4 regions of the Bacillus sp. PK6-025 genome follow, and region 2 is predicted to be linked to each of the others. Evidence: riboswitches for the same ligand, from Rfam matches in the RefSeq annotation. Region 2 holds a riboswitch; each other region holds the start of a gene.
The links. A riboswitch is a leader RNA that binds a small molecule or an ion and turns the genes downstream of it on or off. The one in region 2 is predicted to bind thiamine pyrophosphate.
Positions count from the first base shown of each region.

Region 1: another riboswitch for thiamine pyrophosphate. It lies ahead of thiC (phosphomethylpyrimidine synthase ThiC); the one in region 2 lies ahead of tenA (thiaminase II).
Region 3: another riboswitch for thiamine pyrophosphate. It lies ahead of tenA (thiaminase II); the one in region 2 lies ahead of tenA (thiaminase II).
Region 4: another riboswitch for thiamine pyrophosphate. It lies ahead of thiT (energy-coupled thiamine transporter ThiT); the one in region 2 lies ahead of tenA (thiaminase II).

Region 1 covers NZ_CP096509.1:957,644-965,664, forward strand. The annotation lists gene M1D67_RS04845 (M14 family metallopeptidase) at 154-2,961, shown strand; gene M1D67_RS04850 (HXXEE domain-containing protein) at 3,186-3,701, opposite strand; gene M1D67_RS04855 (TetR/AcrR family transcriptional regulator) at 3,811-4,380, shown strand; gene aroD (type I 3-dehydroquinate dehydratase) at 4,507-5,271, shown strand; TPP riboswitch at 5,378-5,486, shown strand; gene thiC (phosphomethylpyrimidine synthase ThiC) at 5,635-7,410, shown strand; gene M1D67_RS04870 (ABC transporter ATP-binding protein) at 7,612-8,021, shown strand, end outside.
Region 2 covers NZ_CP096509.1:1,296,600-1,304,620, forward strand. The annotation lists gene yjbM (GTP diphosphokinase) at 1-236, shown strand, start outside; gene M1D67_RS06535 (NAD kinase) at 255-1,055, shown strand; gene M1D67_RS06540 (RluA family pseudouridine synthase) at 1,067-1,957, shown strand; gene prpE (bis(5'-nucleosyl)-tetraphosphatase PrpE) at 1,974-2,714, opposite strand; gene M1D67_RS06550 (monovalent cation:proton antiporter family protein) at 2,979-4,823, shown strand; TPP riboswitch at 4,883-4,991, shown strand; gene tenA (thiaminase II) at 5,075-5,776, shown strand; gene tenI (thiazole tautomerase TenI) at 5,751-6,362, shown strand; gene thiO (glycine oxidase ThiO) at 6,346-7,455, shown strand; gene thiS (sulfur carrier protein ThiS) at 7,452-7,655, shown strand; gene M1D67_RS06575 (thiazole synthase) at 7,662-8,021, shown strand, end outside.
Region 3 covers NZ_CP096509.1:4,189,955-4,197,975, forward strand. The annotation lists gene M1D67_RS21395 (energy-coupling factor transporter transmembrane component T family protein) at 1-734, opposite strand, end outside; gene M1D67_RS21400 (ABC transporter ATP-binding protein) at 731-2,323, opposite strand; gene M1D67_RS21405 (ECF transporter S component) at 2,298-2,897, opposite strand; gene tenA (thiaminase II) at 2,894-3,580, opposite strand; TPP riboswitch at 3,694-3,798, opposite strand; gene M1D67_RS21415 (hypothetical protein) at 4,003-4,161, shown strand; gene aceA (isocitrate lyase) at 4,212-5,483, opposite strand; gene aceB (malate synthase A) at 5,498-7,087, opposite strand; gene yhfH (protein YhfH) at 7,130-7,267, opposite strand; gene M1D67_RS21435 (ArnT family glycosyltransferase) at 7,483-8,021, shown strand, end outside.
Region 4 covers NZ_CP096509.1:3,306,306-3,314,326, forward strand. The annotation lists rRNA gene M1D67_RS16955 (16S ribosomal RNA) at 1-593, opposite strand, end outside; gene M1D67_RS16960 (GntR family transcriptional regulator) at 1,132-2,232, opposite strand; TPP riboswitch at 2,394-2,493, shown strand; gene thiT (energy-coupled thiamine transporter ThiT) at 2,605-3,189, shown strand; gene M1D67_RS16970 (class D sortase) at 3,230-3,787, opposite strand; gene M1D67_RS16975 (processed acidic surface protein) at 3,894-4,889, opposite strand; gene M1D67_RS16980 (hypothetical protein) at 5,069-5,257, shown strand; gene M1D67_RS16985 (response regulator aspartate phosphatase) at 5,382-6,494, shown strand; gene M1D67_RS16990 (hypothetical protein) at 6,496-6,624, shown strand; gene pcp (pyroglutamyl-peptidase I) at 6,704-7,351, shown strand; gene M1D67_RS17000 (potassium channel family protein) at 7,475-8,021, shown strand, end outside.

The sequences.
Region 1 (8,021 bases), 340 kb from region 2:
GGAGCTCCGGAAGATATTGGAGGAGGAGGGCATGCTGAATCAGAGTGTGAGGCAGGCAAATGAAATGCAGCCAGAACTCCTCACTCTTGTAATGGTTTTCTCTTATCAAGTTTGCAATTTGAAAATATCACGAAATGGGGATGGCATTTTTCTATGTTTAAGAATTCGTTCACAAAGTGTTATCTGATCTTGGTTTTGTCGCTTATGATGCTGCTTGGAGCGATAACCCCCGGTGTTGCTATGGCGCAGACTGGCAAGGGGACGGCGTCCGGTCAGCAGACAAAAGTAAAGACTAAAAAATCTCAGAAGCTAAAACTGGACAACAATGTTGCTTCGATGACAGAGAAACGAACGCTTCATGCTGCGTTTAAGCTTCCGCAAGGTGTTGATGTGAAGAGCTTAAGCTGGACGTATGACGGCAAACCGCTGTCTCAATGGAAAAAATATAAGGTCCGTGATTACAGCGGTGCACCTTTCATTACTGTTAGCCATGTAAAAGTGACCAACGGCAAGGTTCATGCTAACATCAATTTCGATCTTCCATACGATACAGACAACCTGTCAGAGCCGCGATTGCAACGTCCGCTATACGCATCGCTGATGGGCACATATGATTTGGCGGCAACAGTGAACGGACGAGTGGTTGCCCATGCTCCCGTAAAATTGACGCCATATGACAGCTTCCGCACTTACGATGAGCTGAAACCGGAGATCGATGCCGTTACAGCAAAAGCTGCGCAAAAAAACAACAGATATATCAAAACGACTTCTATTGGAAAATCGGTCGAAGGCCGTGATATCTATTTGACAGTGCTTGCCAAAGATAAAGCCGCTGTCGATAAGTATCAGAAGGTGACTCACCCTGCCATGCTCAATGACCCGAAGAAATTGCAGGCCGACATTAAATCCGGCGCATTTGGCGACTATCAGGTGCCGATCTGGTTGAACAATATTCATCCGAATGAAGCGCCTGGCGTCGATGCGATCATGAATTACTTTAAGTCAATGGCATTGGATAAGAGCATGACGTACGATACAGTTCTGCCGAATGGCAAGAAAAGCAAGACAACGTTGAATATAGACGATGCATTGGAACATGTTTTTTTCCTGTTCGTTTATACGGACAACCCGGATGGCCGGGTTCATACAACACGTTCCAATGCTGAGGATTTCGATTTGAACCGGGATAATTCTTATCAAACCCAGCCTGAAACGCGCAGCGTAACGGAACAAATCGCGAAGTGGTCGCCGCTGTCTTTTCTGGATATGCACGGGTTCGATGCCAATTTCCTGATTGAGCCTTCTACTCCGCCTCATAACCCGAATGTTGAGTATGACCTTTTGATTGACCACATGGTGGAACAGGCAAAGGCTATGGGTGAGGCCGGGATTGCTAATACGAAGTATGACTACTATCACATCCCTTATGAAGAACATCGGAAAACTGCGAAAGATCCAAATTATGTGTCAAAAGGCACGGCTTCGGGATGGGATGATGCATCTGCAGCATATACCGCTGCATTCGCCATGTATCACGGTGCGATGGGTCACACGCTGGAAACGCCCGAGTCGAATGAAGAGTCTACCAAAGCTCTGTATTACAGTTCTGCGGCAGCCACAAAATATGTAGCGGGAAAAAAAGAAGAGCTGTTCCTGAACCAATTAAAAATATTCGAGCGCGGCGTGGACAATATCGATGATCGTGCTGTCGATCATTACTTGGTCAACGCCAAAAACGAAGAGATCGGCCGTCCGCGGCAGGGCAATCAAAACTTCTTCCCGGAATATTACGTACTGCCGGTCGATAAAAATATTCAAAAGAATGTGTTGGAAACCTATAAGATGGTTGAGTACTTCCTTCGCAACGGCGTAAAGATTGAACGATCAACAAAAGCGGTAACCGTTAATGGAAAAACATATCCGGCAGGATCATTTATTGTAAACATGCACCAGGCAAACCGCGGCCTCGCGAACTTGGTCTTGTATGATGGAATAGATGTATCTGATTATGAAATGATAGCCGGTGAGATGATTCAAAATTTCCATGATATGCGAGGTTTTGACCGTTATGTAATTCGAGATGCCGGGGTGTTCAAAGGCAAGACTTCTGCCATCACCTCCGTGTCGTTTCCGGGGACTAAAATGCCAAAACGCTCAGCTTATGTGCTAATCCAGAACACAAACAATGATGCGATAAAGGCAGTCAACGAGTTACTGGCAGCCGGCAAGACCGTTACAATGCTCACCAAGAGCGGATCAGGCTATCAAGCGGGCGACTTCGCGGTTGCCTACAAGGACCTGGCCCCATTGGCTTCCAAGTACTATCTTGACGTGAGCGCATCCGGCCATAAGAAACCAAGCGGCAAAGTCCTCAAGGCTTCTACTGTAGGAGCACTGGGTGAAGCGGCATATGTACTGAAAAATCTGGGCTTTAACGTCACCTCAGAACAGGCGGGCGCAGATGTGCTTGTCAATACGTTCGACTCTTCTAAATATGTTAATAAAGGAAAGCCTTACATTGCATTTGGAAACATGGGGATGACGAATGTTCAGAAGTGGATACCCGGATTTTCTTTTAAAGGACCTGAATGGGAGAGATACGAAGGCGTCTTCTTGGCAAATGTCATGCAAGATCATGCTATTACAGCTCCTTACAATAAACAGGAATACTTCTACACAGTCACTGGTTCTTATATTACCGCTGTTCCTAAAACGGCAAAAGTGCTTGCGGTGATTGCTGATGAAGATCACTTCTTCAAGGCAGGCTGGTGGCCTGGACATGATGCTGCCAAAGGAAAGATTATGGCTTTCACGTATAAAGATAACAACAAGAACTTAACTGTTTTCGCTAACGATCTAACCAATGACGATCATCCGCAGCATCAATATCGGTTGCTGGCGAATTCGATTTTCAATGCCGGTCCCGGAAAAACCGAAAATGCTCCATCATCAAAACGATGAGAGGCTGGACAGCTGAAGTGCAAGCGGCTCCCGCAGTGGAGGTGTCTCGTCTAAACAGCTGGATAGACAAGCTTTGGAACGAACATTGAACCATCGTTAGCAGTGCCATGATTTTAGATCATGCTGCCTTTCTTTTGAAGGGCAGTTTTTTCGTGTCTGACGGGTCTTCATCGTTTGCTTTGCTTCTAGTCAAAGGGCCGGAAGCTTCCGTAAGTGCCTGCTTTTCATATGCGGCCATATGCTTCCAGCCTTTCTTGAATCCTCCCCATTTTTTTATGCAGAAACTTAAGGTTAAAAAAGACGATAAGTGTTCCGGATAGGGCTGATAAGATCATTGCAGGAAAACTGAATTTTTCTATCTCTGCGGCAGCGGTCAGCAGATAGCAACAAAATGGCAGCATAAAGATCGACGTTAATATGCCGGGTACATAATGTTTAAATGTGAACCATAGGACGATATGAACAAGGAAATGAACAGTAAAAGCAAAAAAGAAACCAAACCAGATAATATATTGATTAAAATAAATACTGAGAACAGTTACACCAACAGCTAGTATAAATTCTTCGAGCACAGCGCAAACAAAAGAAGCGGTTTTGGCATGTCCAAATGGAGCTTTTTTCAGTTGTTTCAGTTTGCTTCGATATCTTTTGCCCCATGCCTCGACCATCACCATCTCTTCAAAATCATGCAGTATAAATAATATCGGCAGCATCCAAGCTATAAATTGCATGTTTTCCATTTACATTCCCCCTCTTATGTGCCACAATTGTGACATTTCATAGAGAACAAAGTCAATGAGCCAACGAAAAGTGCTACATTGCCATAAAAAGTGCGACAGGAGAGAGAATATGAAGCAAATGCCCTCAAAAACAGCTCAGCAATCTAAAAGCTGGCTGACGCTATCATTGTTGGAGCTTATGAAGGAAAAAAGCTTTTCAGACATCACCATTACAGAGATAGCGGAAAAAGCGCAGCTTGACAGAAGAACATTTTATCGGCATTTCCATTCAAAAAAAGATATATTAGACCGCTATTTTGAGCAGCTTTGCAGTGAGTATTCCAATTACATTGTTCAGGAAAAACATATTGACTTATCCAGTCTTGGACATGCATACTTCAACTTTTGGAGCCGACATGCCGATTTTTTACAAGCCCTTCATCAGAACCATTTGTTTTATTTGATTGTTGAGAAATATAATGAACTTCTACCGGATCTTCATAAAAAATTTAAAGAAGAAACCTTTCATTTTAAAAGCAAAATCGACTTGGAGTACGGGCTTTCATTCAGCGCAGGGGGCTTTTGGAACATCCTTTCAAAATGGTTTGAGAGAGGCCGGAAGGAAACTCCTGAAGAAATGAGTCATATTCTGCAAGGAATAGTAGATTCATTTTTAAACAAGCAAGCTATCGAAAGGTGATCTCTGTTGGTATATGAGTGCTTTAAGCGTTTAGCCTTCTTTCTTAATTTCTGCTTGTGCTTACGGCCAATCTTCGGTACCGTTAATGCAAAGACCCTTGTAATATAGAGAACAGGAGTGAGGCCGTTGTTGAATACGGTGAAGATCAGAGGGGTGGCTATCGGAGAAGGAGCCCCGAAAATTTGCGTGCCGCTCATCGGAAAAACGCATGAACAATTGAAAGAAGAAGCTGCTTTTCTTCTATCGATTAATCCGGATCTTGCCGAATGGCGGGCGGATTTTTTTGAGGATGTCGAAGACGTTGACAAAGTGAAAAAGGTATTGGCTGACATCCGGGAGATCTTAAAGGATATCCCGTTGATATTTACATTTCGTAGCGCGGAGGAAGGCGGCGAAAAAGAAGTCAGTAAGGAATTTTACTTTTCCTTGAATCATGCCGTAGTCAAAACAGGGCTGGCAGATGTGATTGATGTCGAGCTGTTCAATGAAGAGCATCATGTGGAAAAACTGGTTCAAGCGGCTCATATGCAGCATGTCTTTGTCATTATATCCAACCACGATTTCGGGAAGACGCCGAGAGCGGAAGAGATCGTTTCCCGTCTCCGAAAAGCCCAGGATCTTGGCGCCGATTTCCCTAAGATCGCGGTGATGCCTGAAACACCGGCAGATGTGCTGGTGTTGCTTGAGGCGACTCATATGATGCATGAGCGGTATGCGAAGCGGCCGATTATCACGATGTCGATGGCCGGAAAAGGCTTGATCAGCCGGCTCGCCGGAGAGGTATTTGGCTCGGCCGTGACGTTCGGCGCAGCGAAAAAAGCATCCGCACCTGGCCAAATTGAGGCGACGGATTTGAAACATATACTTGATGTGCTTCATCGCAATTTATAATCATTGGGTGCGCCGCTCTGATCCCTTTTATAGTGAAAAAGATTCATATATTTTTCCATCCTTTTCACTTGCCAAATCGGTGTGTTACGATAAAAAATGAATTGAATAGCTTTACTAGGGGTGCCCGACTGCGGGCTGAGAGAGAAACATGTGTTTCTTAACCCTTTGGACCTGATCTGGTTCGTACCAGCGTGGGGAAGTAAAAAGGATTCGGGAGAAGATGGGGAATGGGTATGGTCCGTCTGTCTTCCAGTGATTTTACTGACTGTAAAACCAGGTTCATCATATGAGCCTGGTTTTTTTGTGCTGGTGCTGTTCCGGAGTTTCGTCCTGATCAATTTTTTAGAGGGGAAGGATTTTTACATGAAACAGGAGTCAGTACAGCAAAAAAACATCTCGATTATGTCAAGTTTTTCAGGGAGCCGCAAAGTGTATGTCGAAGGGGCGCGACCTGACATTCAAGTGCCGATGAGAGAAATTTCGCTAAGTCCGACGACGGGTTCATTTGGCGCCGAAGAAAATCAGCCTGTCCGCGTCTACGACACGAGCGGTCCCTATACGGACGCGAATGCAGAGGTTGATATTCTTAAGGGGCTGAAACCTTTGCGGGCGACCTGGATCAGGGAGCGCGGCGATACCGAAGAATATGAAGGCAGAGAAATCAGACCGGAGGATAACGGCTATAAAAGCAAAGAGAAAGCGAGCAACAGCTATCCAGGGTTGAAACGAAAACCGCTGCGCGCGAAAAAAAGTCAAAATGTCACCCAGCTGCATTACGCAAGAAAGGGGATCATTACGCCCGAGATGGAATTTATCGCGATCCGAGAGCATGTATCTCCCGAATTTGTTCGTGATGAAGTGGCAAGCGGACGGGCGATTATTCCGTCAAATATCAACCATCCGGAAAGCGAACCGATGATTATCGGCCGCAACTTCCACGTGAAAATCAATGCCAACATCGGCAATTCCGCTGTCACCTCTTCGATTGAAGAAGAAGTAGAAAAAATGACATGGGCCATCCGCTGGGGCGCTGATACGATGATGGACTTGTCCACAGGTAAAGATATTCATACAACGAGGGAGTGGATCATCCGCAATTGTCCAGTTCCTGTAGGGACTGTGCCAATTTATCAGGCGCTTGAAAAAGTAAACGGCGTCGCGGAAGATCTCACTTGGGAGATTTACCGCGATACATTAATCGAGCAGGCTGAGCAAGGCGTTGATTATTTTACGATTCATGCCGGCGTCCTTCTTCGGTATGTGCCGCTGACGGCAAAGCGCGTCACTGGAATCGTATCCCGCGGCGGGGCAATTATGGCGCAATGGTGTTTGGCTCATCATGAGGAAAGCTTTCTGTACACGCATTTTGAAGAGATTTGCGAGATTATGAAAACATACGATATCGCATTTTCGCTCGGGGACGGCCTTCGGCCCGGCTCGATTGCGGATGCGAATGATGAGGCCCAATTTGCCGAATTGGAGACGCTCGGCGAGCTGACGGAAATCGCCTGGAAGCATGATGTTCAAGTGATGATCGAAGGACCGGGACACGTGCCGATGCATAAAATTAAAGAGAATGTCGACAAGCAGATGGAAATTTGCAAAGAGGCGCCGTTTTACACGCTCGGCCCGCTGACGACCGATATTGCACCGGGCTACGATCATATTACATCGGCAATCGGAGCGGCGATGATCGGCTGGTACGGCACGGCCATGCTTTGCTATGTGACGCCGAAGGAGCATTTGGGACTGCCGAACAAAGACGATGTCCGCGAAGGCGTCATAACATACAAAATCGCGGCCCATGCGGCTGACCTTGCCAAAGGGCACCCCGGCGCGCAAATCCGCGATGACGCGCTTTCCAAGGCGCGCTTTGAATTCCGCTGGCGGGACCAGTTCAATTTGTCGCTCGATCCGGAAAGAGCGCTTGAATACCATGATGAAACCCTTCCGGCGGAAGGCGCCAAAACGGCACACTTTTGTTCAATGTGCGGGCCTAAATTTTGCAGTATGAGAATTTCCCAGGATATTCGCGACTATGCCAAGGAAAACGGCCTTGATGAACAAAAGGCTATTCAAAAAGGATTGGAAGAGAAGGCGAAGGAATTTAAAAAAGCAGGCGGCAGCATTTACAGTTAAAAACGGGCAATACTGCAGATGAAAGGGGAACCTTTCATCTGTTTTTTTATAATATGGGGTTGACAGGTCGGAATAATATGAATTAGTATGTTGTTTAATATTTCGGAAAATTCCATCAGCGCTGATCGGTCAACCGAAGGCTCTTATCTCAATTGGGATAAGAGTTTTTTATTTTCAGTTTAGAAAAGAAAGGGGAACAAGATGTCTTTATCAATTCGTGTAAATGAAAAAGCATTTGGAAACGGCAGCCTTAAAACAAGCGTGCTTCAAGACGTGAAACTGACGGTCGAAAACGGCGAATTTCTGACTGTCATCGGTCCAAGCGGATGCGGGAAAAGCACGCTCTTAAAAATCGCTGCCGGTCTTGACGGGAATTATGAAGGGCGAATCAGCATGAACGGAAGAGAAATCAAGGGCCCGGGGATTCAGCAAGGTTTCATCTTTCAGGAGCATCGGCTTTTTCCATGGCTGACGGTCGAGCAAAATATCGCCGCTGATTTAAGCCTGAAAGAACCGGCGGTGCGAAAAAAAGTCGATGAATTGATTGAAACGGTGCGGCTGAAAGGCGCGGAGAAACAGTATCCACGCGAGCTGTCCGGAGGTATGTCGCA
Region 2 (8,021 bases):
AACAGATTTTGGTTGAAATTCAAATCCGGACGCTGGCGATGAATTTTTGGGCGACAATCGAACATTCTTTAAATTATAAATACAGCGGCAACATTCCGGAAAAAGTAAAATTAAGGCTTCAAAGAGCTTCTGAAGCAGCATCAAGGCTCGATATGGAAATGTCCGAGATCAGGGGCGAGATTCAGGAGGCTCACGTGGCATTTTCACGCAAGAAAAAGGATGAGGATGACGGTTAGGGGAAAGGAGATGGAATGATGAAGTTTGCGGTATCGTCCAAAGGAAATGATGTTTCCGATTCATTAAAAAGCAAAATTCAAACATATCTGCTCGACTTCGGTCTTGAATGCGATGAAGAAGAGCCGGATATCGTCATTTCCGTCGGCGGTGACGGAACGCTTTTATACGCATTTCACAAATACAGCGGCCGCCTCGACAAAACGGCTTTTGTCGGGGTTCATACAGGACATCTCGGCTTTTATGCCGACTGGGTGCCGACTGAGATTGAAAAACTCGTAATCGCGATTGCGAAAACGCCGTATCAAATTGTTGAATATCCGGTTTTGGAAGTTATCGTCCGCTACAATGACGGCAGCGATGAAGCGAGATATTTGGCGCTGAACGAATGTACGATCAAGAGCATCGAAGGGACGCTTGTGACAGATGTCGAAATTAAAGGGGAACTTTTCGAAACGTTCCGCGGCGACGGCCTTTGCTTATCGACCCCATCGGGAAGCACGGCATATAACAAGGCGCTCGGCGGTGCGATTATTCATCCGTCCATCAGAGCGGTCCAGCTGGCTGAAATGGCGTCGATCAACAACCGGGTGTTTCGGACGGTCGGATCGCCGCTCATTCTGCCTGAGCACCATACTTGTTTAATTAAACCGATTAATGATGTGACGTTTCAAGTCGCGATTGACCATTTGACATTGCTGCATAAAGACGTCAAGTCAATTCAATGCCGCGTCGCAAACGAAAATATCAGGTTTGCCCGCTTTCGGCCGTTTCCGTTTTGGAAAAGGGTCCAGGATTCCTTTATCGGAAAAGGAGAATAGGAAGGTTTGCTGTGAGCGATTTTTTGATGAAACAGATCATAACAGAAGAGGACAGCGGGGTTCTTTTGAAAGAATACGTCCAGCGGCTGGGCATTTCAAAAAGGATGCTGACGGACATCAAATTCGGCGGCGGGGATCTTTTGGTAAACGGCGGGCATGTAACGGTCAGATACGTTCTTCAAAAAGGGGACGAGCTCGTCATACAGTTCCCTCCGGAAAAAATGAGCGAATCTTTGCGCCCGGAAGAAATCCCGCTTGATATTTTGTTCGAAGATGACCATGTCCTCGTATTAAATAAACAGCCATGCCTGTCGTCGATTCCCTCGCGCGAGCATCCATCAGGCAGCTTGGCGAACGGTCTGATTCATTATTACCAGCGGACGGGCGTCCGCGCGACCGTTCACCTGGTGAGCAGGCTTGACCGCGACACATCGGGTGTCATGCTTGTAGCCAAGCACCGCTTTGCCCACTCGCTTTTATCGGGACTGCAAAAAAAGGGAGCCGTCAAACGGCAATATCGGGCGGTCGTCGACGGTTTGATCGCAGAAGAGCAGGGAACGATCGATGCGCCAATCGGCAGAAAATCATCGAGCATCATCGAGCGTGCGGTGATCCCCGACGGGCAAAAAGCGGTCACGCATTTTTGGGTGAACAGGCGCTTCAGCGGTATGACGGATGTCTCCATCCGTCTGAAAACCGGGAGAACCCATCAGATCCGAGTTCATATGAGTCATATCGGATATCCTTTGTGCGGTGATACGCTGTACGGAGGAACCCGCGGCTTCATCAATCGGCAGGCGCTCCACAGTGAGACGCTGACGTTTTTTCATCCCTTCACAATGGAAGAGCTGACGTTTCAAGCGCAGGTTCCGCATGATATGAGTCAGTTGATAGAGAGCTGAATTAAGCTCTCTTTTTTTATGGCTCCATACGGAACCTTGACTCATCATAAGGCAATGAAGAGGGGACAGATTCGGTTGTCAGTTCGGGGAATCTGAAAGCGGTCAGCCTGTTGCCGAATACACAACCGGTATCGATATTGATCGTATGATGAATCGTCCGCGGACGTTTGACAGGAGTGTGGCCGTACACTACCCACGGATCGCCTTTGTAATGAGCGGCCCAGTCCCGCCTGACCGGCCGTCCGTCAGGCAGCGTTTCTCCTGTAATATCTCCGTATAGCACAAACTGTTTTACTTTTCCGACAGGCTTTTTGCCGATGTCTTCCGCTTTAATGCCGGCATGTGCGACGACAAGTTCGCCGTTATGCAGGATCTCATAAAGAGGAGCTTTTTCATAAAGGCGCATGAAAAGGTCTCTGATACCCTTCTGTTTATGTTTCGGAAGGTTTCTGTATTCGGCCGCCGTCGTCTCCAGCCCGTGCTGCAGCTTCACCGGATTCCCTTTGAAAAAACGGTACAGCTTATTGCAGTGATTGCCGGGCACATATCGCACAGCTCCTTCTTCAACGGCCCGTCCTACAAATTCAACGACCTCCAGCGATTTTGGCCCTCTGTCTGTTAAATCCCCGAGAAAGACAAGTGTTCTGTTTTCCGGATGAACGGGAAACCCCGATGACAGCGAGTAACCGAGCTTTTCAATCAGCGCAATCATTTCGTCATAGCACCCGTGAATATCGCCAATTACATCATATTTCATGCGTTTTCTGCCTCCTGTCTGCGTATGTATATACATTGCCCAGTCCATATATAAATAAAGCTTCAGCGACTTTCGTCGGAGAAAATCAGGCAAATTACTTTTTTTTCTGAGCGAGCATTGTTAAAATCGATTTTTACACCTGTGAGAAAAGTGTTCAGACGGTTCTTTTCCCACATGAAAATGTCTAAAAAGATGTCCCTTTTATTTTTAAAAAAGGGAACGCTAATCATACCCGGAAACCGGTTTTAGAGGAGGTACCAGTTTATGGAGCACACATCTGTCTCATCTTTAGTTGTCGTACTGATTATCGCATTTTTAACGCCCATCCTGCTGCACCGTTTCAGGTTAAGCATACCGGTGGTTGTCGCTGAAATTATCATGGGTCTTATTATCGGAAAAAGCGGGTTCGATCTGGTCGCCCAGCACGATACATGGCTCGAAACTTTATCGATGCTCGGATTTATCTTTTTAATGTTTTTAAGCGGGCTTGAAATCGATTTTTCCGCATTTGAAAAAGGAAAGAAAAAGCAGCTGCTTCCAAGCGGAAAGGAAGCGCCGAATACATTTAAAACGGCTTCGGTCATCTTTATTGCCGTCTTTATTTTATCGCTCGGCCTTTCTTACAGCTTTGTCATGGCAGGATTTATTGACAACGCCTTTTTAATGACGCTGATCATTTCGACAATTTCGCTCGGGGTTGTCGTTCCGACGCTGAAAGAAGAGCGTCTCATGAAGACGAATATCGGCCAGATTATTTTGCTTGTCGCCGTCATTGCGGATCTTGTCACGATGATTCTGCTTGCAGTGTTCGCCTCAATCTACGGGGACGAAAACAGCAATATGTGGCTGCTGATGATCTTATTTGCCGCCGGCGTCGTTTTATACCTGTTCGGAAGGATATTTAAAAAGCGGCCTTTTGTCGAAGTGCTGTCAAAAGGAACGATCCAGATCGGCACAAGGGCGATATTTACGCTGATCATCGTACTTGTGGCGCTGTCCGAGTCGCTCGGTGCAGAAAACATACTTGGCGCGTTTTTGGCCGGGGTGCTTGTTTCGCTGCTTTCGCCGAACAAGGAGCTCGTTCAGCAGCTCGATTCATTCGGCTACGGATTCCTCATCCCGATCTTCTTTGTGATGACAGGCGTCAAATTGGACATTTGGTCGCTGTTTGGCAATCCGAAAATTTTAGTGATGATCCCGCTTCTGTTTGTGGCTCTGTTAATCAGCAAAGTCGTTCCGGTGCTGTTTTTGAAAAAGTGGTATGACATGAAAACCGTGCTGGCTTCCGGTTTTCTCCTGACTTCCACGCTTTCTTTGGTGATCGCGGCGACAACGATCGGCGAGCGCATCGGTGTCATTGACGCGCAGATGTCCGGCGCGCTGATTCTGGTCGCTGTCATTACATGCATCATCACACCGACCGGCTTTAAAAAATTAATGCCGAAAACGGAAAGCGAAAAAGAGAAAAAGACGATCACCTTTATCGGCGCAAATCAAATGACGCTGCCGGTCACGCTCGAACTTTCTCCGGAAGATTATCACGTCAGAATCCTGCATGTCCGGCAGGAAAAAAAGGAAGAAAATCTGGCGGACCCGGTGTTTGATGTTGAAGTTTTGCCTGATTATGAATACGAGACGCTTCAATCATTCGGCGTTTTCCAAACGGATATACTCGTCGTGGCCACTGGCAGCGAAGAGCGCAATACAGGGATCGCGCTTTTTGCGAAGGAGCAGAAAGTCGCGAGAATTATCGCCAGCGCAGATTCTCCAGACGCCGAATCCAGACTGAAAGATAACGGAATTGATACATTCTCCATTCTGCTTTCTACAAAAACGCTGCTGCGCGCGCTTATCGAGGCGCCTGGCGTTATGAAACTCCTGACGAACCAGGATGCGTCGCTGTATCAGATCAATATGAGCAATGAGCGATTTGACGGTGTTCTGTTAAGGGAGTTTCCGTTTACGGGAGATGTTATCTTCGTCCGAATTTTCCGCGGGGTGGACAGCATCGTGCCCCACGGGGATACAAGGCTGCAATTGGGTGACAGGCTGATCGCCACCGGTTCGCGCGAATATATTGCGGAATTGAGAAAAACGCTTGGAGACTGATGCTTGACCATTTTGCAATTCGTGATAAGATAAAAGTATAAACTGAATGAACAAGAAATGTTTTCCACTAGGGGAGTCCTTGATAAGGGCTGAGATAAAAGTGTGACTTTTAGACCCTCATAACCTGAACAGGTTCAAACCTGCGTAGGGAAGTGGCACGGTATTTGAGTATGTATTTATGCAAATTCCAAACCACTTTCCTTGCGGGAAAGTGGTTTTTTTATGTTCAGAATCGAAGGAGGAGCCTCGAAATGAAGTTTTCAGAAGAATGCCGAAACAGCGCTGCAAAATGGTGGGAAGGCAGTTTTGTCCATCCGTTTATTCAAGGGATTGGAGACGGCACACTTCCGGTTGATCGATTTAAATACTATGTCATGCAGGATTCCTACTATTTGACCCACTTTGCCAAAGTCCAATCCTTTGGTGCGGCATATGCTCGCGATTTATATACGACAAGCCGGATGGCTGAACACGCGAAAGGCACATATGAAGCCGAGATGTCGCTCCATAGGAAATTCACCGATCTATTGGGAATCACAAAGGAAGAATTGGAGTCGTTTCAGCCGTCGCCGACAGCGTATGCGTACACATCGCATATGTACCGTTCTGTCGTGAGCGGCAGTTTTGCGGAAATACTGGCCGCTTTGCTTCCTTGCTATTGGCTCTATTATGACGTCGGTGAGACGTTAAAAACGTGCAGGCCTGACAGCGCGATTTATCAGGAATGGATCGCGACATACGGAGGCGACTGGTTTAAAGAACTTGTGACAGAACAGATCAACCGCTTCGATGAGCTGGCTGAAAACGCCGATGAGAAAACGCGCGCGAAGATGAAGGAGAACTTCGTCATCTCCAGCTTCTACGAATACAGCTTCTGGGATATGGCCTACCAAAAAGAAAGCTGGTCAAAAAGCGGGGTGGATCAGCTTGCATCTGCACGCGATCACCGATGACAAGCACTCTGTGGAAGAGCTTGCTGCAAAAATCATCTCGATTCAAAATGCCGTTGACTTTATCCATATCAGGGAAAGATCAAAAAAAGTAAGTGAAATATCAAGTTTAATCGACTGCCTTGCCGAAGAAGGGGTTGATAAGCGGAAACTGATCATCAACGACAGGGTTGATATCGCTTTGTTTCATCACATTCACCGGGTTCAGCTGCCTTCACACGGCTTTTCCGTCAAAAGTGTGAGGAGCCGTTTTCCGCATTTGAAAATCGGAAAGTCCGTCCATTCGCCAGAAGAAGCGGTTCAGGCTGAAACTGAAGGTGCAGATTACGTGCTGTTCGGCCACATTTTTGAAACGGACTGTAAAAAGGGCCGGAAAGGAAGAGGAGCTCTCAGTCTGGCTGAAGTGAAGGCGGCTGTCCGCATTCCGGTCATTGCGATCGGGGGTATTACCGAACAACGACTGGCGGAAGTCAAAATGGCAGACGGCATCGCCGTGATGTCGGGGATCTTTTCTCATGACAGACCGGATGAGGCGGCCGCGCGGCTTGCCTGTCTCGCGAAGGGAGATTCATATGAGAAAGCGCTATGATACGATCGTGATCGGCGGAGGCATCATCGGGACATCCATCGCTTACCATCTTGCGAAAGCGGGGAAAAAAACGGCCGTGTTTGAAAGCGGAGAAGTCGGCAAAAAAGCGACGAGCGCGGCGGCGGGCATGCTCGGCGCCCATGCGGAATGCGATAAACCCGGTACCTTTTTCGAATTTGCCAGAGCCAGCCAAAAAGCCTATCAGCGGCTGACGGGCGAATTGAAAGACTTAAGCGGCATCGATATCAGAAAGCATGACGGAGGGATATTAAAGCTGGCATTTTCAGAAAGCGACCGCGAACACCTGATGCAAATGGCTGCACTGGATTCAGTGGAATGGCTTGAAGCCGCTGAAGTATATGAGCTGGAACCGCATGCCGGAAAAGGGATTCTCGGCGCTAATTTCATTCGGGACGACATCCATGTCGAACCGGCCGCAGTGTGCAGGGCATTTGCCAGGGGGGCCCGGATTCTCGGTGCCGAGGTCTTCGAGTTTACCCCCGTTTTATCGATCGAATCTGAAGCGGGGGCCGTCCGCGTCACTGCTGCTTCATGCACCGCGGAGGCGGAGCACGTTGTCATTGCAAGCGGTGTGTGGAGCGGTGCTTTCTTTAAACAGATCGGCATAGACAAAAGCTTTTATCCTGTCAAAGGGGAGTGCCTGTCTGTGTGGAATGACGGCATCCCTTTGACGAGGACGCTTTACCATGATCATTGCTACATCGTTCCGCGCCATAGCGGAAAGCTTGTCGTCGGCGCGACAATGAAGCCCGGGGATTGGAATGAACAGCCGGAACTTGGCGGAATCGAGGAGTTGATCCGAAAGGCCAAGTCGATGCTCCCTGACATTGAATCCATGAACATCGACCAATGCTGGGCCGGATTGCGCCCGGAAACAGGGGATGGCAATCCATATATCGGCAGACACCCTGAAAATGACCGGATATTGTTTGCTGCCGGACATTTCAGAAACGGCATCCTCCTGGCACCTGCAACCGGTGAGATGATAGCTGACATGATCCTCGGCAATCCGGTCAAAACAGAGTGGGCCGAGGCGTTTAAAGCGGAGCGAAAGGAGGCTGTGCACAGGTGAACATTCAGCTCAACGGCCGGAAAATAGAGTGGAGAGATGACGGCGGCACGATTTACGATTTGCTCGCATCCTACAGTTTGGAAAATCGTGTTGTCGTTGTTGAAAGAAACAGGCAGATTATCGGAAAAGACCAATATCAAACAGTCAAACTGGAAGAACACGATGTCATCGAAATCGTTCATTTTGTCGGAGGGGGATAAACCGTTATGTTAAAAATCGCAGATCGTCAATTCTCATCAAGATTATTGCTCGGCACAGGGAAGTATCCGTCATTTGAAATTCAAAAAGAGGCTGTCAGTGCATCTGAATCGGAGATCCTGACCTTTGCCGTCAGACGGATGAATATTTTTGAAGAATCTCAGCCTAATTTTTTGGAGCAGCTTGATTTAAGCCGTTATACGCTTTTGCCGAATACGGCCGGAGCAAAAACGGCTGAGGAAGCCGTCCGGATCGCCAAGCTTGCTAAAGCGAGCGGTCTTTGCGACATGATCAAAGTCGAAGTGATCGGATGTGACCGTTCGCTTCTGCCTGACCCGGTAGAAACGCTGAAGGCGTCAGAAGCCTTG
Region 3 (8,021 bases), 1.5 Mb from region 2:
TAAAAAATGAGCAAAATTCCCGCTGTGACTGACGCCAGACCCGCAAAATAAACGAAGTCTTTTCCGGAAAGCCGCGCTGTTTGATAGTAGGTGCGGTCTTTTGCACCGGTAAACCCTCTCGCTTCCATGGCAACGGCGATTCTTTCCGACTTGCGGATGCCTTGCGAAAACAAAGGCAGCGCATAGCGAATAAACGCCTTCCAGCTGTTTTTTTGCTTATAGCCCCTGATTTTGTGCGCCGCCTTCATTTGCGAAAGCTCAGACTGAAAAAGCGGGACAAAACGGAAGCCGGCCAGCAAGCCATAAGCCCACTTAGGCGACAGCCTGCATTGATGAATCAGGCTCATAATAAACTGCGTCAAATCGGTTGTTGATGTAAACAAAAGACCGTATGTGACAAAGCCGAGCATCCGGAGCGCGATTGTCAGCCCATTGCCGACGCTTTCCTCGGTGACACGGAACCAGGCCCATTCCCAAATCGTTTCCTCGCCTTTTCCAAAAGCGGCCATCATCCAAAAGACGAGAATAAAAAAGACGAGATAAGGCAACAGCCGCTTACTTAAATAAGACAAAGTCCATCCCCCGAAAAAAATTCCGACGGCAACCGCAAACAGCCAAATGAATAGAGTCGGTTTCGGATTTGAAACAAACATGAGCAAGCACATGACCAGGAGGTGGGAAAAGAGCTTGGCGCTCGGGTTCAATGCCGAAAGAAGTGAACCATTGCTTTTCATACGGGAACCCTCTCCTTTCTTTCATGCATGAACCGGTAATGAAGCGGCGGTATCAATGAAAAGCGGCGGACGAGGCCTTGATCAGAAAATAATCGATACGGCGTTCCTTGAAATGCCGCTTTCCCTTGATGAAACACGATGACACGGCCGGAATGCTCATCTACGATGTCCATGTCGTGCGTCACCATCACAATCGTCGTTCCCCGTTCCTGCCGTTCCTTTAACCGCTTGATTAATTCTTGCGCCGTCCTTTCGTCCTGACCGAATGTCGGCTCGTCAAGCAGCAGCAGATCCTGGTCAAACAAAAGCATTGTCGCAACGCTTAAACGCCGTTTCTGCCCGAGGCTTAATGTAAAGGGGTGCGCTTTTTGATGAGCGTCAAGTCCGAATTCCCGCAGCAATTCAGCCGTTTTCTTTTCGACCCGGTCCTCCGGCCATCCCCGCTGCCTCGCCCCGAACGCGATCTCGTCAAACACCGTGTCCCGAATAAATTGAAGCTCGGGATTTTGAAAGACAAAGCCGGCCTTCTCATAGAGCGTCCGGTCGGACCATTTCTTCAGCTCCCGATCCTCAAGATAAAGGCGCCCTTTTTTGACGGCTTCAAGCCTGATCAGACTTTTTAAAAACGTACTCTTTCCGCTCCCGTTCTCGCCGATGACCGAAATCCATTCTCCCCTTGGAATCTCAAGGGTGATGCCGTCGGCAACGATCTTTTTCCGATAGCCGATCGCCGCGTCGTCTGCGCGGATCAATATGTCTCTGTCAGCTGCAGGCCTGTTTTTCGCCTCCTCCTCTTTCATTTTCAATGTAGAAGAGAGCTTGACGGCGAGCGGATGATCATCTTGTGTGATGACATCTTCCCATACCGCAGGGTACAGTTTCGGCTGCCAGATGCCCGCCGCTTTCATCTCCGGCTGAAAATGTTTCACGATTTCTTCCGGCTTTCCGTCAGCGATGATCTGTCCCTTTCCATTGAAAAGAATGACGCGGTCCATCCACTCGATACAGCCGTCCAGCACGTGTTCGACGAACACCATCGTCTGTCCGCTTTTTCGTGAAACGTTACGAAGCAAGGCAAAGATGTCTTTCCGGCTGGCCGGGTCCAGCTGCGCCGTCGGCTCGTCAAAAAACAGCACTTCAGGCTCCAGAGCGAGCAGGCACGCTAATGCCAGTCTCTGCTTCATACCGCCTGACAAGGTTTCGATCGGCGTTTTCTTATCTATCTTTAATCCGACTTGCTCCATCAGCTCCGAGATGATGCCGTCCATATCTTTTGGGGAGACGGACCGGTTTTCTAGGCTAAAAGCGATTTCCTCATCAACATGAAGCATGCAGAACTGCGAATCCGGATCCTGAAACATAACGCCGGCGCTCTTTCTGCGATTGACCTCTCCGCTGACCTCAGCTTCGACATGTTCAGGAATGATGCCGGAAAGCACGGACAACAGTGTCGATTTGCCGCTTCCGCTCGGACCGAGTATCAGCACTTTCTCTCCCTGCCCAATCGACAGCGAGACCCGGTCTAGGACTGTTTCAGGACGATGATAAAAACGGACGGAAAGGTTACTGCATCCGAGAAATGAACGCATCGGCATCATCCTTCTTCCGCTGTTCCTTCATGATCTCATACTGATTCAGGACTCCCGTTTTCGCAAGCGCTTCGACAACGGCTTTTGCCAGCCAGCCGCCGAGTACAATGCCGCTGATGATTTGGATGATAAGCGTCATGATCAGCGTTTGCGTCGTATAGTAGGCAAAACCGTTCGCCATCAGGCTGTATGTCATGCTTCCGACCGCGGCAAGCGCACCGGAAAGCATAAGGGTAAACAAGTTGTAACGCTTATAGCGAAAGATCGCAAACGCGATTTCCGCACCGGCTCCCTGGAACACACCGATTAATAATGCTGACAGTCCAAAGTGGCTTCCGGTCAGCAGTTCGACCGCCGCAGCTGCCGTCTCGGCAATCAGCGCCGCACCCGGTTTACGGATGATATAAGCGACAATCGGGCTGGCGATCACCCAAATGCCGAACATAAAGTTCGCTCCGACAGGCCCGACAATAGCTGAAACAGGGATCCACAAGGTGGACCATCCTAAGTAAATGACGCCGCATGCAACGGACAAGATCACTGCCATCACGACTTCTTTCATGTTCCAATTCATCGTCTCACCGCCTCCATTTCCACAGGCCAATCTTCAACTGTATAAGCCATCTCCCAAAAGCCGTATTCAAGCTGACAGCTTTGCAAAAAAAGCTCCTTCATTTTTTCTTTTTCAGCCTTGCCCGCTGTTTCGGCCCATTCATCCAGGCGGGCGCAAAACTTCGTCGTGATTGAATCGGTTCTGTCTCCGTAAAAACAGATCCAGTCATAAAATGGATGCGACGGGTCAGGCTGAACGTCCATCATCAGTTTTTTTCCGATCTCCCAATATGTCCACGGACAAGGCAGCAAGACGGCTAATATCTCTCCCAGCGTGCCTTCGTGCGCCGTCGTCAGCATATGGTGGATATAATGATGGGCAGAAGGCGCAAGCGGATAGCCCTGCAGAGATTCATACTCCACCCCCGCGGCCCGGCACAGGTTGTTGTGCGGGTGCACTTCGCTGTTTAATACAAATGAAATCTGCTCATGAAACATCTCCATGTCTTTCCGGTTTTGACACTTGGAAATTGCAATTCCGTAGATTTGAATAAAAGCGTTCAAATACTCGTAATCTTGCTTCACATAATGAATAAGCTGCTCCTTTTTCAGCTTGCCGGACGCCAGTCCCAATACAAACGGATGCTCAAAAATGGCTTCAAAAATAGGGTCTGCCTCGCGGCGAAGTTCTGCAGAAAAACTCATGTAGATAGCCTCCTCAGCAATCGGTTTTATAAGGAAGGCACAGGGGGAGCGAGCCGCTTTTTACGCAAAAAAGCCGCCCCAAAATGGAGCGGCCTTTGTATGATGAAATCATAAAGACACCGGCTCCACTTCCCTACGCTAGTATGAACTAGATCAGGTTCAAAGGGTCCAAGATCGCTTCTTGTCTCAGCCGGCTTACGGCTCCCCTAGTGGACTTCCTATTACATTAACTTTTACTCTACACATCAATGATTATGATGTCAACCTGAGTTTTTCAGTTTTATTCTTGTATAGAACCGCCGGGTTTCATACAGAAGATGCAGCGGGTAAAAATATTTATGGAAAAATGTTAATTTTCTGAAACCTTTTGCAGGCTTGTTCGTCTAATATAGTGAAGACAAAAAAATTTGGAGGGGATATTTATGATGATGTTTATCTTGATTTTGACAATGGCTGTGTATTTGTTCTATTCTTTCAGCAAAGACAACCGGCCGGCCAAAAGAAACAACAAAAATCATCAGACACTGACTGTTATTAGGGAAAACCCTTTTACCGCCCCTTCCAATGATGTCAATTGCTAACTTGATAGACAACAAGCAAGCCGCCCCATGACGGGCGGCTTTTTACGTTTTTAGGATTGAAATTGTTCCGCTTCAGTCGATCCCTTCAGTGCAGTGGTTGATGAAGTCCCGCCTGTCACAACCTGGGCGACTTCATCAAAGTAGCTCGTTCCGACTTCGCGCTGATGCCTTGTCGCCGTATAGCCGTGGACTTCGCTGGCAAACTCGGCCTGCTGCAGATCAGAATACGCCGCCATTCCGCGGTGCTTATATTGGCGGGCCAATTCAAACATGCCGTGGTTTAAGGCGTGGAAGCCTGCCAGTGTGACAAATTGAAATTTATAGCCCATTTCACTGAGCTGTTTCTGGAAGTTCAAGATGGTGTTGTCATCCAGTTTGGCCTTCCAGTTGAACGAAGGGGAGCAGTTGTAGGCGAGCAGTTTGCCCGGGAATTTTTCATGGATCGCCTGTGCAAACCGGCGGGCTTCTTCAATATTCGGCTCAGACGTTTCACACCAGATCAAATCGGCATACGGCGCATACGCCAAACCTCTCGCAATCGCCTGATCAAGACCCGGCTTTGTTTTGAAGAACCCTTCCGCTGTTCGCTCTCCCGTCAAAAACGGCGCATCATATGAATCGACGTCGCTTGTGATCAGGTCGGCCGCATTCGCGTCCGTACGGGCAATAAGAATGGTCGGGACTCCCATCACGTCTGCGGCGAGGCGCGCGGCAATCAAATTACGCACCGCCGTTTGCGTCGGAAGCAGCACTTTCCCGCCCAAATGCCCGCACTTTTTCTCAGACGACAACTGGTCTTCAAAGTGAACTCCCGCGGCGCCGGCTTCAATCATACCTTTCATCAGCTCGAACACATTCAGCTGTCCGCCGAAGCCCGCTTCAGCGTCGGCCACAATCGGAGCAAACCAATCGATGTCTTCTTTTCCTTCCATATGGTGAATTTGATCGGCGCGCTGCAGCGTACGGTTGATTTTTTTGACGACTTCCGGCACGCTGTTTGCCGGATAAAGGCTTTGGTCAGGATACATGCTCCCTGACAAATTGGCATCGGCCGCCACCTGCCAACCGCTTAAATAAATCGCTTTCAATCCGGCTTTTACTTGCTGCATGGCTTGATTTCCGGTCAAAGCGCCCAGCGCCGGCACGAAGTCCTCTGTGTGGAGAAGCTTCCACAGCTTTTCGGCGCCGCGCCTTGCAATCGTGTATTCAATCTCAAGCGTGCCTCTCAGCCGAATAACGTCAGCCGCCTGATACGGCCTTGTGATCCCTTTCCAGCGTTCTTCATGCTCCCAGCTTTCTGCGAGTTGTTTTTCTTTCAGCATCGCACATTCCCCCATCATATTTTTTCATAAGCGGGTATCGTTAGAAATTCCGCGAATTCATCATCCAAAATCAGCTGTTCAAATAACTGTCCGGCCTCTTCGAACCGGCCGCTCCGAAAATGTTCTATGCCGGCTTCTTCGAAGATTTTCTGCATTTCTTCCTCTTTCATCATCTTGACCATTTCGGCGTTGACTTTCCGGCCATCGTCAAGAACCCCTTTCGGATGGCGAATCCATTGCCAAAGCTGGGCTCTGGAAATCTCCGCCGTTGCTGCGTCCTCCATTAAGTGGTCGATCGGAGCGGCGCCTCTGCCCGACAGCCATGAAGCTAAATAGCGGATGCCGGCGCTGATATTGGTACGGACGCCTGCTTCTGTAATCCGGCCTTGCGGTACTTCCAGCAAGTCTTTTTCCTCGACCTTTACGTCTTCCCGCTTTCTATGAATCTGGTTCGCCGACGGCATATGCTGATTGAATACATCGAGCGCCGTTTGAATCATGCCGGGATGCGCGATCCATGTTCCGTCATGTCCGTCTTTTACTTCACGTTCCTTATCTTCGCGGATTTTGGCAAATGCGGCTTCATTGATCTCAGGTTTGTCTTTAGCGGGAATTTGCGCCGCCATTCCCCCGATCGCATGGACGTTGCGTTTATGACACGTTTGAATCGCCAAGAGGGAGTACGCCCTCATGTTTGGAACCGTCATCGTCACGGCTGAGCGGTCTGGAAGAATGACGTCTTCCCTGTTCCTGAATTTCTTAATAAAGCTGAAAATATAATCCCACCTGCCGCAGTTAAGTCCGGCTGAATGCTCCTTCAATTCATAGAGGATTTCATCCATTTCAAAAGCCGCCAGGATCGTTTCAACGAGAACCGTCGCTTTAATCGTCCCCTGCGGAATGCGCAAGTCGTTTTGCGCATAAACAAACACGTCGTTCCACAGCCTTGCTTCCAGATGGTTTTCGATTTTTGGAAGGTAGAAATAAGGGCCGCTTCCTTTTTTGATCAGCTCTTTTGCATTATGGAAAAAATAAAGGCCAAAATCGAACAGGCTTGCTGACACGGGCTTGCCGCCGATCAGCACATGCTTCTCTTCCAAGTGCCATCCCCTCGGTCTTACAATGATGACGGCGGGGTTTTCTTTCAGCTCATAGCGTTTGCCCTGTTTATTCGTAAAAGAAATCGTCCCGCGAACCGCGTCCCGCAAATTAACCTGGCCTTCAATGCAGTTTTTCCAAGTCGGCGAGTTCGCATCTTCAAAGTCGGCCATAAAGACTTTGGCTCCTGAATTTAAAGCATTGATGACCATTTTTCTGTCGACCGGGCCGGTGATTTCAACCCTGCGGTCCTCCAAATCCCGGGGGAGCGGGGCGACCGTCCAGTCCGCCTCGCGGATGTGCTTCGTTTCCGCCAAAAAACCGGGATTCTTCCCTTGATCAATTTCAGCCTGCCTGATCGTTCGCAAATGCAGCAATTCCCGTCTTCTTCCCCCGAAATGTCGTTCAAGACGTCCGATAAACTCCAGCGCTTCTTTTGTCAAAATCTCTTCATACTGCGGATTCATCGATCCGGTTATCTGAGTTCTCTTCTCCTCTGTTTTCATGTCTCCCTACCCCTTTACATGCATTGTTATAAAACAGTTTGCTTACTCGCCTTTTTTGGAAAGACAGCGCTCACATTCCATAAAGTAAGATTCAGCCTGCTCCTCCATCTTTTCGCCGCATTCAGGGCAAGTTTTTTTTGGAAGCGTTCTGAAAAATTCCATCGGACTTTTCAAGCTCATTTGTGTCACTCTCCTTTTTTATAGAACAGTTTTATGTTTTTGATTTCTGTTGTAGTACAGTATACAGCGCAAAAAGAAAAAAGTACACACCTTTTTCCAAAAAATATTTATTTTTTTCCATTCAAACAAAAATAGATTGTTCTCTTTTTATTCATAACTTGTTCATATTTTTCTTCTAGAATAGGGAACATAAAGAGGTGAAAGTGATGATGAAAATAAAAAACAAACAACTTGATGTCATTCTGATTCTTATTTTGTTGGCAGCTCTTATTCTGAATACATATAACATTTGGCAGGACAATGCCGCCAACCAGTATTACTTGGCGGCGGTCAAAAGCATGACGCAAAGCTTCCACAATTTCTTCTTTGCGTCATTCGACTCTTCCGGATTCGTGTCAGTAGATAAGCCGCCCCTCGTTTTATGGATTCAGACCATATTTGCGAAAATTTTCGGCGTGCATACGTGGAGTGTGATTTTGCCGCAGGCGCTTGCAGGTGCGGGTTCCGTCTATCTGCTATACGTACTGATTAAACCGAAATTCGGAAAAGGAGCCGCCCGCATTTCAGCGCTGGTGATGGCGCTGACGCCGATCGCGGTTGCCGTAAGCCGGACGAATAATATCGACAGCATGCTCGTCTTCACGCTCCTTTTTGGTACATGGTGCCTGATGAAGGCGGTCAAACAAGGCAGGCTGCTCTGGCTGCTCGCTGCATTTGGCCTCATCGGCCTCGGGTTCAATATGAAGATGCTTCA
Region 4 (8,021 bases), 2.0 Mb from region 2:
CCTGCGCGCGCTTTACGCCCAATAATTCCGGACAACGCTTGCCACCTACGTATTACCGCGGCTGCTGGCACGTAGTTAGCCGTGGCTTTCTGGTTAGGTACCGTCAAGGTACCGCCCTATTCGAACGGTACTTGTTCTTCCCTAACAACAGAGTTTTACGATCCGAAAACCTTCATCACTCACGCGGCGTTGCTCCGTCAGACTTTCGTCCATTGCGGAAGATTCCCTACTGCTGCCTCCCGTAGGAGTCTGGGCCGTGTCTCAGTCCCAGTGTGGCCGATCACCCTCTCAGGTCGGCTACGCATCGTCGCCTTGGTGAGCCGTTACCTCACCAACTAGCTAATGCGCCGCGGGTCCATCTGTAAGTGGTAGCTAAAAGCCACCTTTTATAATTGAACCATGCGGTTCAATCAAGCATCTGGTATTAGCCCCGGTTTCCCGGAGTTATCCCAGTCTTACAGGCAGGTTACCCACGTGTTACTCACCCGTCCGCCGCTAACATCAGGGAGCAAGCTCCCATCTGTCCGCTCGACTTGCATGTATTAGGCACGCCGCCAGCGTTCGTCCTGAGCCAGGATCAAACTCTCCATGAAGTTTGATAATGACTACGCACAACATGTGTGCGATTTATTTAATGAATTAACAGGTACGTTTTGTCTTGTTTAGTTTTCAAAGATCATTTCCGCCTCTCGAAGAAGCGACTTTACTAATATAACATTCTATCATCGTGAATGTCAACAACTTTTTTCAAAAGATTTTCGAAGTTGTTTTTATAAAGCCTCCTTTTTAGGGGCGGATACTAATATAACATCTATTTTCGTTTTTCACAATAGCTTTTTTAAAAAAATAATAATCAAATGATTTGGACTCAGATGATTCCTGATCATCTCGACCTCAGGCAGTTGACAGCATTTATTTCTTCTTACTGCTTTCTTCTATATAAAAGTATACAGCGGTCTTTAAAAATTGATTTACTAAAGCTGCACATGGTCCAAAGCTTCGAGGATGACATTAAACTCTCCGTTATCAGCTTTTACTTGAATAAAAAGCTCCTCATTCCGGAGCTTTGTAACAGAATATATATTCTTCTCATTTTCATTCACGCTGGTTGGCGGATAAAGATTGTGCAGCCTACCTTTTCAGCTTGGCGGTCGAATGTCTGACAACCAGTTCAGGTTTGTAGACGGTGGAATGTTCAAGCTGATTCGTGTTGCGTCCCTCAACTTTGGCAATCATCCATTTTGCCGCCTCAATCCCCATCTGCATTTTCGGATGAGTGACTGACGTCAGCTTCACTTCAGATGCCTCGCTCAAATGTGAGTTGTCATATCCGACAATCGAAATGTCTTCCGGCACTTTCAAACCGAATTCCCTCACGACATCCAACACCAAAAGCGCTATCTCGTCATTATAGCAGAATATGGCAGTCGGACGGTCTGATGAAGAAAGCCGCTTCCTGGCTTCAGCTATCGTTTTTTGTTTTTTGTTCTCTGTTGTGTACGTCACGACCATTTCAGGGTAAAACGACAAGCCGTTTTCTCTGAAAGCACGGATAAATCCTTTCATCCGGTTGGCGCCCTGCATATCGTCCTGTTTAAAGAAACCGAACACTTTTTCATGGCCGAGTTTAATCAAATGCTCAGTGGCGATAAAGCCGCCGTGTTCATCATCCAAAATGAAATGGGGCGGATTTAGCTCCTGATAAAATTGGTTAATCATCAAATACGGAATATGATGTTGTTCAAGCGTCAGATAGTAACTTAAATTCGGGTTAAAGCTTCCTGTTTTCGTCGGCTCCACGATCAACCCAGCAATTTTTTTATCGAGCATATTCACAAGGCATTGTTTTTCTTTTTCAATGTCATTATTGGTGCTCGCGACGACAAGGGTGTATCCTTCGCTGGACAGTGACGATTCGATTCCTCTTATAATAGAAGGAAAAATGTAATCCGAAAGGTAAGTCGTAATAACCCCGATCATCTTATTTCTTTCCCTTCCTTTTTCAGAAAGCTGAAGACGGTGAGAGCAATACGTCCCTGAGCCCTGCTCTCTGTATAAAAGCCCTTCATGAACAAGGTCGCCAATCGCTTGCCGGATCGTGTGCCTGCTTACATCAAATATTTTCATCAATTCGTTTTCCGAATGAATTTTTTCCCCCGGCTTCACTTTGCCTTCATATATCCACGATTTAATTTTATTTTTCACCATGCTGTATTTTGTAGGTTCACTCATCAGATCAACCCTTTACTGATCTTGTACGTACGAATACGTTCTATTATAAAGGAAAAGATGTTTGCATTGCTACATATTGGAGAAATTAAGCAAAATTTTTCGAAAAATCAGCTTGTCGTCCGTTTCTTTTTTTAGTATAGTAGAATATAACTAAATAACTTGATGACCACAAGGGGAGCCTCGAGGCTGAGAGTGAACGACCGTTCTGACCCTTTGAACCTGTTAGTTAACGCTGGCGTAGGGATGTGGCAAAGTCATTTCTAATTGCATCCAAAGCAGTGCGTGGAAAACTTTCCTACTCCTTCCCCGCATTGCTTTTTTTATTGGGAAAGAAGTCCAGTATCCCTTTGTTCATCAAAAGTGAGGGTTATGATGAATCAATCTAAACAACTTGTACAGCTGATTGAAATTGCGTTTATGACAGGAATAGCACTTATACTTGATATGGTGTCCGGAATGTTTTTAAAAATGCCTCAAGGCGGTTCAATCGCCGTCATGATGATTCCGATCTTCCTGATTTCCTTTAGATGGGGGCTGAAGGCAGGGCTGGCAACCGGGTTTTTAGCCGGATTGCTTCAGTTTGTCACTGGAGGATTTTACGTTTATCATCCTCTGCAGCTTCTTCTTGATTATTTTATCGCGCCTACAGCCGCGGGAATCGGCGGCTTTTTTGCCGGATCGATCAGAAATGCTTCAGTCGAGAAACAAAAAGGAAAGATCATTTTCTATGTTACGCTGGCCGTCTTTCTCGGAAGCGGACTGAAATTTCTCGCTCATGTCATCAGCGGCGCTGTCTTTTTTGGAAACTATGCGCCTGAAGGCACTCCGGTATGGATTTATTCCTTGGTATATAATGGAACATATATGCTTCCGTCTTTCATTGTCTGCACAATTGTCCTTTGTTTACTGCTGCTAACCGCGCCAAAACTCTTGGAAAACAGATCAGACATGAGATAGCATAAAAAACAGCGGACTCGCCTGAGATTCCGCTGTTTTTTTATGATTTAATCAAATCTGCGACCAATATATACCGCTCCGGTGCTGAACCGATAAAGTCAAAAGGATAGCAGGTGGAAACCGTCAATGTTGCTCTCGGCTTTGGTACAATCACCGTCCGGTCATCCGCATCCACGATCCGCACCTTTTTCACTTTGTATGTAAAAGTTCCGTAGGAAGCTTCAACAATTAACTGATCGCCCTTCCCCACTCGGCCGAGTTTTCGGAAAACCGTATCCCGGTGGCCTGATAAAACCGAGTTGTCATCTTCTCCAGGCAGAACGGAACCAGCGAAATGGCCCACGCCTTTTTGCAGCTCGTCTTCATCTGTCCCGTGATATATAGGAATCCTTGCATTGATTTTCGGAATGACAAGATCACCGATTTTCTCCCCGGTTTTAAATGTTTGATCAATCACCGTTTTTTCTTTTTTCGCCGTCTGAATCGGAGGTTTTTCAGGCTTTTCTTCTTCTTTCATCTGCTGAAATGAAAAAAGAGCGTAGCCGTGCATTAACTTGAACACATTCGTTGTTGTAAAATAAGCGCCGCACACAACCATCACAATAGCTGCGAGCCAGATGATTTTTTTTCGATGTGCCTTAATTTCCTTTCACTCCTTATAAAAACTTCCCATTCTCTACATAATTAGAATGGGAAGTGACATGTTAAGCCGCTTTGCGAAGCCTTCTGATCATGAAGAATCCGCCAAACATCAGAACGGCGCCTAAGATCGACCATTCCGCGTAATGCCCGGCTGTCTTTGGAAGCTTTGCACCTTTAACCGTCTTTTTCACATGAGATGGCTTTGAATCATGTTTGACAGCCGTTTGGGTTTGCTTCACTTTTGACCCTGTATCATGAATTAAATCAGATCCGATCATGTCAGGCGTCAGCAATACATCCAAAATGAAGTTGCCTTGCAGATCGTATACTTCCACCAGAAGGCTTGCTCCCTTCAGATCTTCCGCGCTGACAAGCGTTGTCAAAGACACTTCTTTTTTCTTTCCGTCTTTAACAAGATAGTATTTTGTTTTCACTTCAAGCGTCTTCTGAAGATCGTTTAAAATGGATAGCATTTCAGCGATATCCTGAGCTGAGAGCTCTGATACAGACTCGAAATCGGCTACCGTTTCAAGACGTTCTCCAAGAGCCATCAAATCATTTTCAAGGTTTGGATTTTTATCGCGCACCTTTCGGAGATGATTCACGAGCCTTTCCCACTCCTGATCATCCACACCCAATTCTTGAAACAGGTTCCCGATCTGAAAATCGTCTTCTTCATATGTCACAGTGAAAAGCGCATCGTCCAATTCGTATTCAAACATAAACACGTCGAGAATGTTTTGGCCGCTTTCCATATAGCCATTTTCAACAAAAAGGTCAGCCGCTTCTTTTTCGCTCAATCCGTATTCTTTTAAATAGGATGCCAAAAGTTGATTAGTCAGTCTTTCCCCTAAAAAATCTTTCAACTCTTCCACCGACTCAAAATCTTTTAAACTTTCATCATATGTATCCTGTAAATAAGCTTCCAATTCTTTTTCTTTCATTCCTATTTCTTCAAGATACTCTTGAAGCTCGGCCTGTTTCGGCGCGGCAAAAGCACCAGCTGCCGGCACTAAAACCAGGATGCAGACCAATAGTGACATCAGCCTTTTTTTCATTTCTTATGACCCCCTAAATTTATCTTTCATTTTGATTATAGTGGAAATATTTTTAAAAACATGTATTGTAATTGAAAATCTTTTCGTCTATAATATTTTGTTCTTTTTCCTGTTTAAACAGGCATAATCTTCCCCTCTATTGAATGTAATATAGTAAAGCGAATAGAGGAGGTATGCAAATGAACCCTTACTATATGATGCTCTTATGTTACGTCCTATCGATCATCCACTTTTTAATAGGCTACCGGGAAGCCCTGAAAATAAGCGGAGCTGACGGGCTGGTCAACGGAACCGCAATGATCTCCTGTATTCCGCTTGGCGCGGTTTTCGCTTTTTTCGCGCACTTTTTTTGGAAAATGACGATTTAATTTCAGAAATGAACTTTTCACCGGCGAACTTGCATTTCAGCGTTATTCACAGACGGCAGCAGTTTATGCTATGATTAATAGAACTTCAATTTACAAAAAATTCACAAAGATTGGAGGGAAGAGAATGGCCAAAGCCGTGGCTTCACAAGAAGTCGCCAATATGCTCAACGACTGGTACATACTGATGAAAAAAAGAGACATTTCAGGCTCAATCGAAATGAAAGATGACATAGATAAAGCAATTGAAAAAATGGAAGAAGATCATGACGTTCTACTCTATTATCAAATGCTCGATTTTCGCTTAAGGCTCCTTCTTGAAGATATCTCCCAATCTTCCACCGAAAAATTGGAGGCCATCAGTTTTCAAGACAAAGATCCAAAAAGTACGGACGACAAGCTGAATTATTATTTTTACCTGTTTAAAGGGATTTATGAGGACTACAAGCAAAACCATACAGAAGCGCTCAATTTTTTCAGAATAGCGGAAAAAAGACTGAGCGTCATTCAAAATGAAATTGAAAAAGCTGAATTTCATTATAAAATCGGTGTTTTGTATTACAACTTAAAAGCGACATGGCTGTCGATTCATCACATCAACATTGCCTCCGGCATCTTTCAAGGGTATGACGGGTATGCCAAGCGGGTCATCAACTGCAAAATGCTGATCGGGCTCAATTATATTGACCAATTTAAGTTCTCCGAAAGTGAAGTATTATTAAAAGAAGCGATCGAAAAAACCGAAAAAATCGGCGACCAATTCCTTTTACCGTGTACCTACTATAATATGGGCTTTTTGAAGAGTAAGGAAGACAAGCAGGAGGAAGCGCTAAAGTATTACAATAAAGCTTTTGCAATCAAAGATTTTGAAACGAAAGCCAAGTATGCTTACCTTCTTTGCGTTTATGAAAACACAAGGTCTCTTTTCAAAACCAACGCACACAAACAAGCATTTAAATGGATCGAAGTGGGCTTTAAAAAATCCCGGGAAATGAACAGCGAAATTTTCGAATTGAAATTCAAAATTTTATATACATTATATTCTGATACACAGAATAAACTGGAAATAATCAAGGACTATGTTCACCAGTTAGAAAATGAAAAAGCCTGGGTAGATTTGGAGGAATTATTGATGGATGTAGCGAATTACTACAGGCGAGAAAAGTTATATGAAGAAGCCATATACTTTTACATTAAAACAGACAAGGCGAGCAAGCTCGCTGGAAGAGGAGGAGAATAAAATGAAAAAAGTATTATTAACAGCAGTTGTATTAGGCGCAGTTATCAGCTTTTCATTCGTAAACCATGCACCGGAAGCGGCTTCTCAAGGAGATCAGGTACTTCTGGCATCCCGGGGATCAGGAGCATAAAATATTTTAAAAAATACCCATTCAGACATCTTCTGAATGGGTATTTTGCACTTTATATTCATATTCAGGAGGGATCGATATGGGAAAGAAAGTACTGCTGACAGGTTTTGACCCCTTCGGGGGAGAAACGGTCAATCCGTCTTGGGAAGCTGTAAAACGGCTGAACGGAGAAAAAGTCGAAGGCGTCTCTATCGTGGCGGAGCAGATCCCGACCGTTTTTCATCATTCAGCGGCCGTTTTGGAAAAAGCGATCGAAAAGCACCATCCCGATATCGTCATTTGTGTAGGACAAGCAGGCGGCCGGGCTCACATTACTCCGGAACGCATCGCAATCAACATCGATGACGCCCGCATTCCGGATAATGAAAAACGGGAACCGATCGATGAACCGATCGCGGCAGACGGGCCTGCAGCTTACTGGTCCGCGCTTCCGATCAAACTCGTTGTGAAAGAGTTGAGAAAAAACGGAATCCCGGCCTCCGTCTCTAATTCAGCTGGAACATTCGTATGCAACCATCTTTTTTACCAGTTAATGCACCGTATAGACCGCACCTCGGCAAACATCCGCGGAGGGTTCATCCACATTCCGTATCTCCCCGAACAAACAGTCGATAAGCACGAGCCGAGCCTCAGCCTTGAAACGATCGTCGAAGGGCTGAGGCTAGCCGCCGTCGTCTCTGCCCTTCACGAAAAAGACATTCGCGAAACCGGAGGCTCGCTCAGCTGAAACCGAAGCCGCCTCAAGGCGGCTCTCCGGATTCGCACACTTCCGGATTCTTGTACATCCCTGTGTGTTTTTCTTTTAAAAAAGTAAACACTATAAGAAAAACAGATAAAAGGGTGAACACGGATGCAGAAATCTTATGCCGTTTTCGGGCTCGGTCAGTTCGGCGGCAGTCTTGTCAAAGCCTTCCACGCAAAAGGGGCGGAAGTTTTAGGCATCGACAAATCCGAAGAAAAAGTAAACGAATATTCTGCTTATGCAACCTACACCATTTGCGCCAATGCCGTTGATGAAAATACATTGAAACAAATCGGAATACGCAACATCGATCACGCCTTTGTATCATTCGGCGATGACATTGAAGCAAGCATTCTGACTTCGCTTTTGCTGATTGAAATGGGCGTTCCCAAAGTATGGACGAAAGCGCAAAATGACTATCACCAAAAGGTTCTCCATAAAATCGGCGTCCATCGTATCATTCATCCCGAAAAAGATATGGCCAAGCGGATAGCCAGCCATATCACCTCGGAAAAGATGATCGATTTTGTTGAGCTGTCGCCAAATTACAGCATCGTCGAAATTGTGGCAACAAAAAAGCTGGACAAAAGAAGCCTGGGGGATATCGATGTACGCGCCAACTTCGGCTGCAACATCGTCGGCATAAAAAGAGACG